3 regions of the Pseudomonas sp. 20P_3.2_Bac5 genome follow, and region 3 is predicted to be linked to each of the others. Evidence: riboswitches for the same ligand, from Rfam matches in the RefSeq annotation. Region 3 holds a riboswitch; each other region holds the start of a gene.

Region 1 (2,256 bases), on a different contig from region 3:
CGCTGAGGTTGTCGTTGATCGTCCAGTCCGTGACCAGCCGGGTGGACTGGTCGTTGTAGTGGTCGGTCGCATCCTCGACGTTGTAGTTGTGGTCACGCAGCGACTCGCGGAAATGCCCGTCCACCAACGGCGTACCGAAGTAGCGCTGCGGCTCCTGGTCGCTGTAGTCGTGGCTGAAGGTGAAGCTCAGGTCGTCGGTGGCCTGCCAGCGCAGCGAGCCGCTGAGGGCGATGCTTTCCGAGTTGCCGCGATCGACCCAGCCATTGCTCGCTTGCTGGTTCAGGTTGAAGCGGTAGCTGAGGGTGTCGGTCAGCGAGCCGCCGCTGTCCAGCGCGGCCTGGCGTTTGTCGTCCGAGCCATAGCCGAGGCGCAGGTGGTTGCGGATCTCGCCCTCGAACGGCTTCTTCGGCACCACGTTGATCACCGCGCCCGTGGCGCCTTCGCCGTAGAGCACCGAGGCCGGGCCGCGCAGCACATCGATGCGTTCCACGGCCCAGGTGTCCACCGGGAAGGTGACGGTGCCGGCGCCGACATACAGGCGGGTGCCGTCATACAACTGCATGGTCGAGCTGTGGCCGGTGAAGCCGCGGGCCGACAGCGCGGTGCCGCCGTTGCCGGGAGTGCCGATGAAGGTGACGCCCGGCGAGCGGGTCACGGCGTCCTGCACGGTGGCGTTATTGCGTTTGAGGATCTGCTCGGCGCTGATGCTGGTCACACTGGCCGGGGTCTCCAGCGGCGTCAGCCCCAGGCGCGAACCGCTGGTGCTCGGGGTGTGCAGGTCAGGCTGAGGGTTTTGCTCGGCGACCTCGTTGATGGCCGTGGCCGGCAGGGACAGGGCTTTTTCGTCTTCCGCGGCGTGCGCCGGCAGGGACAGTAATACGCAAGGTGCGAGGCTGGCACACAGCAGCGTGCCCGAGAAGGAATTGAACAGGGAATTACGGGACATGTCGTTCCACTTGAAGCAGGAATGAAAGAATCCCGGAGGGAACAACGCATAGGGAATCGCGGGCGCGACAGCCCACGGAAACCGGCCTGCGCCCGCCCACCGCGGGTTTGCCAAACGATGCTTCAGGCCGGTCTCCGGGCTCGCGAGGGTCATGAAACATTCGCCTTCCCATGCGCGGGGCACAGTGGCTTTTCGAATGTTTCGCTCGCATACCGTTGCGGGGGCAGCGCCGGACTGATCAGCAAAGTGACGAACCGGCTTCCCGTTTCACCCCATACACGGCGGTATGGGGCACCTGAAACAGGCGCGCAGTTGACCATCAAAGTGCCAGCCGGTCAACGACAGAGGTGTCGGTGGCCGGCATCAGGACCGGCAATCACCGACGCGACGACTCAGCCCATGTCGTTGATGCACACCACTTTCGGCTGCGTCATGTCTTCATAGGCGAAGCGCACCCCTTCCCGTCCGAGGCTGCCGTATTTGAAGCCACCGAATGGCATGGCGTCGAAGCGGTAGTCGGACGAGTCGTTGATCATCACGCCACCGGCCTCGATGCGCCGGGCCAGCTTCAGCGCGGTCGACAGGTCGCGGGTGAATACGCCGGCGTGCAGGCTGTATTCCGGCGCGTTGGCCAGGGCGACGGCGTCGTCGAGGTGGTCGAACGGTTCGAGGATCACCACCGGCGCGAACACTTCCTGCTGCCAGATCCGGCTGGCGTGGCTGACCTGTTCCAGCACGGTAGGTGCGTACAGCGCGCCCTCGCGGCGGTGGCCACAAAGCACCCTGGCACCGTCCGCCACGGCGTCCTCGACCAATTGTTCGGTGCGGCAGGCCGCCTGCTCGGTGACCATCGGCCCGACATCCGTTTCGCGAAGCGACGGGTCACCCAGGTTCAAGGCCCGCGACTGCGCCACGAACTGTTCGCGGAACGCCGGATAAATCGCGCGGTGCACCAGGATGCGCTGGGTGCCGATGCAGTTCTGCCCGGCGGCCCAGAAGGCACCCGAGACGCAGGACTCCACGGTCGGCCCGAGGTCGCAGTCTTCCAGCACCAATACCGGCGCGTTGCCGCCCAGGTCCATCGCCAGCTTTTTCAGCCCGGCGCTGCGGGCGATGGATTCGCCGGTGGCAAAGCCGCCGGTGAAGGAAATCATCCGCACCTCGTGCAGTTCGACCAGCGCCCGGCCCAGTTCCACACCGCCGGTGGCGGTGGTCACCACGTTGTCCGGGAGCCCGGCCTGCGACAGGCACTCCACCAGTTTCAACGCCGACAACGGCGCCAGCTCGGACGGTTTGAGGATCACCGCGTT
Region 2 (2,256 bases), on a different contig from region 3:
CCGCCGCTTCCCAGAGCAGGCGCCGGCTTTCCTCGGCGCCGACCATCCACAGGTCGAGCTGGTATACCGGCGCGCCGCTGGCACGTTCGAGAATCATCGGGTCGAGGAAATCCGGGCCGCACTTGAACACCCGGACCTTGCGCCCCTGGTTGCGGTGCAGACGGGCCAGGGCCGCGGTGACGGTGGTCTTGCCCTGGCCGGAAGCCGGCGCGGCGATCAGTACCGCCGGGCAATGCCGGGTGTCGCTCATAGTTCGACGCCCTTCTGGGCACGGATGCCGGCCTGGAAAGCGTGTTTGATCATGCCCATCTCGGTGACGGTGTCGGCCAGTTCGATCATTTCGTCCTTGGCGCCGCGGCCGGTCACGATCACGTGCTGCATCGGCGGGCGGGCCTGCAAGTCGGACAGCACCTGTTCGAGGTCGAGGTAGCCGTGCTTGAGGGCGATGTTCAGCTCATCGAGCACCACGAAGCCGATGCTCGGGTCCTGCAGCAGTTGCCGGGACACCGCCCAGGCCGCTTCGGCGGCGGCGATGTCGCGCTGGCGGTCCTGGGTTTCCCAGGTGAAGCCCTCGCCCATCACGTGATAGCGCACCTCTTCAGGGAAGCGGCGGAAAAACAGCTCTTCGCCGGTGGCGTTGCGCCCCTTGATGAACTGCACCACGCCGCACTGCATGCCGTGGCCGAGGGCCCGGGCGAGCATGCCGAAGGCCGAGCTGCTTTTGCCCTTGCCATTGCCGCTGAGTACCAGCAACAGGCCACATTCATTTGGGGAATTGGCGATGCGCTCGTCGATCACCGCCTTTTTGCGCAGCATGCGCGCCAGGTGGCGTTCGTCACGTTCGGTGGATTCGGTCATCGGGATCTCCGCGGGCCACTGTCGGCGCGGCTTGTCCGCTGGCGCGACAAGGCTGGGGGCATCGACAGATGAAGGGGGTAGTGGCACACGGAACGCGCAGGAGCCGGGCGACGAGGCCCGGAAAACCGCGCATCACCCTCCGTGATGCCGTTGACTGTTTGCAGGCCGGTCTCCGGGCTCATGAGCGGATATTCAGATCCTGGCCGGGCGCCTTCCCGGGTGACGACACCCAGTGGCCATGCGCAGCCTTGACTCATTTACCGTTGCGGGGGCAGCGCCGGAATCGCACGTCTGGCGTGCTCACCGGCTTCCCTGTTTCACCCTGTCGGCCGGCGGGCCACAGAGCACCTGAAACAAGCCGCAAAGGTTAGAGGGTTGGACCCGGAGCGTCAATGAAAGGCGCCCGGTACGAGGCGACCGATGGCGTTTCTGTCGTCTTGTGCAACACTCAGTCGAGTGATATCAAAGTGCCACGGTTTTCCGCTGTACTCGTACAACAATTACGAAAGGAGAGCAGCATGCAAGGCCTGATCATCAACAATCCTCGCCTGGAATTCCTGCGCCCGGCGCTGGAGCGTTGGAGCGAATGCATCGAACGCTTCAACCAGACCCTCGGCGACAACGAAGGGCCTTACTGGCAAGGGCTCCAGGGCAACCTCGGGATCCTCTCGGCGGCCATCTGGCAAGCCGAGCTGGTCACCCTTCAGGATTTCCAGAGCAAGAAGCAACGCGACGAGGGCGAGCGGGATGCTCGCTGCGCCTTGCTGATCGCCAGCCGCGAAGAGTCGGCCTACCTGCATGCCGGCCAGCGCTGGCCGAAGGTCGGCCGGCTGGACCTGAGCGCGGCCTTGCAGGACGTCGGCGCCAGCGCGCGCGCGATCGCTTACCCGAGCCAATTGAAGATCGCCGCGCTGTTCGCCAGCCCGTGCAAGCTCGGCCAGCATGTCAGCCCCGAGGAACTGCAGGACCTGGTGGACGACCTGCAAAAGCACAACGCCTGCGCCATTGCCTGGTGTTTCCCGTATGGCTATCGGAAATTGCATGACGAGTTTGGTCAGTACTATCCGGGCGTGGCCTTGTTGCTGAAGCAAGCCTGAAGATTGTCGGGGCCGCCCGCGGCCCCGACAATTGAACCTCCCTTCTCCGATCCACCTCTGACTCCTTATAAGCACCCGTTCCCCGAGGAGTCGCACATGTCTTCACTACGCATTGCAGTTCTACTGGCGATCACTACCGGCCTGACCGCCTGCGGTGACACCGCCCGGCTCCAGGTCACCGACGGCAGCGGCCCGGCGCCGCAACTGCCGGAACCGAACAAGACCCTGATCCCCACCGTGAACATCGCCCCCGCGGTCGGCTGGCCGAAAGGCGCCAAGCCCGCCGCGGCGCCCGGCACCC
Region 3 (2,256 bases):
TCATAGGTTTCCGCCTGGAGAATCAGCGGCGCGACCCAGAAGCTTTGCAGCAGGGTCAGCAGCAGTGCGGCCAGCAGGCCGGCGAAGCCTGCGGTGCGAGCGATGCGCATGAACATTCGGGCAGGCCTCAGTGGCAAGGGAAAGCGGCGCTGTGACGGGTATCGTGCGCGGCGTTGTGCACCGCTTCGATGTGCGAGAAGCCGGCGAAGTAGACCAGGCACAGGCCCAGCACCGAGGCGCTGACGGCAGCGACGATGCGCTGGCTGAGGGTGGTCGGGGTGGCGATGGCGTGACTGGCGATGATCGGCATGGCGCTTTCCTCTTGGTGTTGTCGGCAACAGGCAAGCGCGAAGAACCCCTGGCCGGAATCGCCCAGGGGCTGCAACGTCGCCCGCCCACCGCGGGTTTGGTCAATGCTGTTGTTCAGGCCGGTCTCCGGGCTTGCGAGGGCATTTCGCCGTGGCGTCACCTTCCCATGCCCGCAGGCACAGTGGTCTTGACGCTTTCCTCGCTTACCGTTGCGGGGGCAGCACCGGAATTTACCGGTTTCCCGTTTCACCTTGTAACAAAAAGGCACCCAAACGAATCGCGCTAGGAAATCACGCGCGTTGACATCCGTCAATACAGCGGTTGACCGGCTTCGGGGCACTGCGTAGCCTTGCCGGTTCGAGGTTCTCTGGCACGGGCCGGAGCTAAGACGGGAACGCGGTGCGCCTTTTTCAGGCCAGGCCGCGGCTGCCCCCGCAACTGTAAGCGCTGCTCCCATCGACACAGCCACTGCCGAACCGGCGGGAAGGCGTCGATGCCGCCCTGAAGGGCACAGCGCGAGCCAGGAGACCTGCCTCGTTCAGTTTCCGACTTTCAACCGGGCGGGGTGATCCGGTGGCGAACGCGCCCAGGCTGCATGCCTGCGGCTCCCGTCCCGCATGCCCGCCATCCTGCCAAGGGCATCCGACATGAAAACACTGGCCAAACTCCCCGTCACCATCGTTACCGGCTTTCTCGGCTCGGGCAAAACCACCTTGCTGCGGCACATGCTGGACAACGCCCAGGGCCGCCGTATCGCGGTGATCGTCAATGAATTCGGCGAGCTGGGCATCGACGGCGAAATCCTCAAGCAGTGCAGCATCGGCTGTACCGAAGAAGAAGCCTGCGGCCGGGTTTACGAACTGGCCAACGGCTGCCTGTGCTGCACCGTTCAGGAAGAATTCTTCCCGGTCATGCGTGAACTGGTGGCCCGCCGTGGCGACCTCGACCACATCCTGATCGAAACCAGCGGCCTGGCGCTGCCCAAGCCGTTGGTGCAAGCCTTCCAATGGCCGGAAATCCGCAACGCCTGCACCGTTGACGCGGTGATCACTGTGGTCGACAGCCCGGCCGTGGCCGCCGGCACCTTCGCCGCCTTCCCGGAACAGGTCGATGCCCAGCGCAAGCTGGACCCGAATCTGGATCACGAATCCCCGCTGCACGAATTGTTCGCCGACCAACTGGCCAGCGCCGACCTCGTCGTCCTCAACAAGGCCGACCTGATCGCTGCCGATGCCCTGGCCGCCGTGCGCGCCGAAGTGGCTGAAGAGCTGCCGCCTGCCGTGAAGGTGATCGAAGCCAGCAAAGGCGTGCTGCCGCTGGAAGTGCTGCTGGGCCTGGGCGCCGAGTCGGAAGCCCATATCGACGGCCGCCGTACCCACCACGACAGCCATCACGACGATGATGACCACGACGACCACGACCACGACGCCTTCGATTCCATTTCCCTGGAACTGCCCGAAGCCGACGAAGCCCTGCTGCTCGACGCCCTCACCCAGTTGGTGGTGGACAGCGGCATTCTGCGGGTCAAGGGTTTCGCGGCGATTCCCGGCAAGCCGATGCGCCTGCTGATCCAGGGCGTTGGTACGCGCTTCGACAAACACTTCGACCGCGCCTGGCGCAGTGACGAAGCGCGGGTCACGCGCCTGGTGCTGATCGGTCAGGAACTCGACGCCGAGGCGCTGCAAGCCCGTCTGCGCGCGGCCCTGGGCGCCTGATCCATGCACCTGCTGCGGACCCAGCCCGGCGGCTTCGTGCCGGACGACAGCATTGCCGACCTCGGGCAGACTCCCGCCGAGCTGGTGATCCTTTGCAGCGGTGACTCGCACCTGGCGCTGCTGGCGGAAACCGCCCGCGAGCTGCCGGACGACTACCCCAGCCTGCGCCTGGCCAATCCGATGCAGGTGCAGAACCATGCGTCGGTCGACCTGTATGTCGATCAGGTGCTGC

The links. Region 3 has a riboswitch for cobalamin ahead of cobW (cobalamin biosynthesis protein CobW). Riboswitches for the same ligand answer to the same signal wherever they lie in the genome.
Region 1: it holds a riboswitch for cobalamin, as region 3 does, so the genes downstream of both, NTD88_RS27270 (TonB-dependent receptor) here and cobW (cobalamin biosynthesis protein CobW) in region 3, are expected to answer to the same signal.
Region 2: it holds a riboswitch for cobalamin, as region 3 does, so the genes downstream of both, cobO (cob(I)yrinic acid a,c-diamide adenosyltransferase) here and cobW (cobalamin biosynthesis protein CobW) in region 3, are expected to answer to the same signal.

What each region holds. Positions count from the first base shown of each region.
Region 1 covers NZ_JANLOA010000135.1:31,029-33,284, forward strand. The annotation lists gene NTD88_RS27270 (TonB-dependent receptor) at 1-946, opposite strand, end outside; cobalamin riboswitch at 1,054-1,260, opposite strand; gene NTD88_RS27275 (aldehyde dehydrogenase family protein) at 1,339-2,256, opposite strand, start outside.
Region 2 covers NZ_JANLOA010000131.1:39,032-41,287, forward strand. The annotation lists gene NTD88_RS26140 (cobyrinate a,c-diamide synthase) at 1-250, opposite strand, end outside; gene cobO (cob(I)yrinic acid a,c-diamide adenosyltransferase) at 247-858, opposite strand; cobalamin riboswitch at 1,004-1,225, opposite strand; gene NTD88_RS26150 (hypothetical protein) at 1,377-1,955, shown strand; gene NTD88_RS26155 (PQQ-dependent sugar dehydrogenase) at 2,052-2,256, shown strand, end outside.
Region 3 covers NZ_JANLOA010000009.1:112,823-115,078, forward strand. The annotation lists gene NTD88_RS01510 (CbtA family protein) at 1-116, opposite strand, end outside; gene NTD88_RS01515 (CbtB-domain containing protein) at 128-310, opposite strand; cobalamin riboswitch at 409-596, opposite strand; cobalamin riboswitch at 653-861, shown strand; gene cobW (cobalamin biosynthesis protein CobW) at 957-2,024, shown strand; gene cobN (cobaltochelatase subunit CobN) at 2,028-2,256, shown strand, end outside.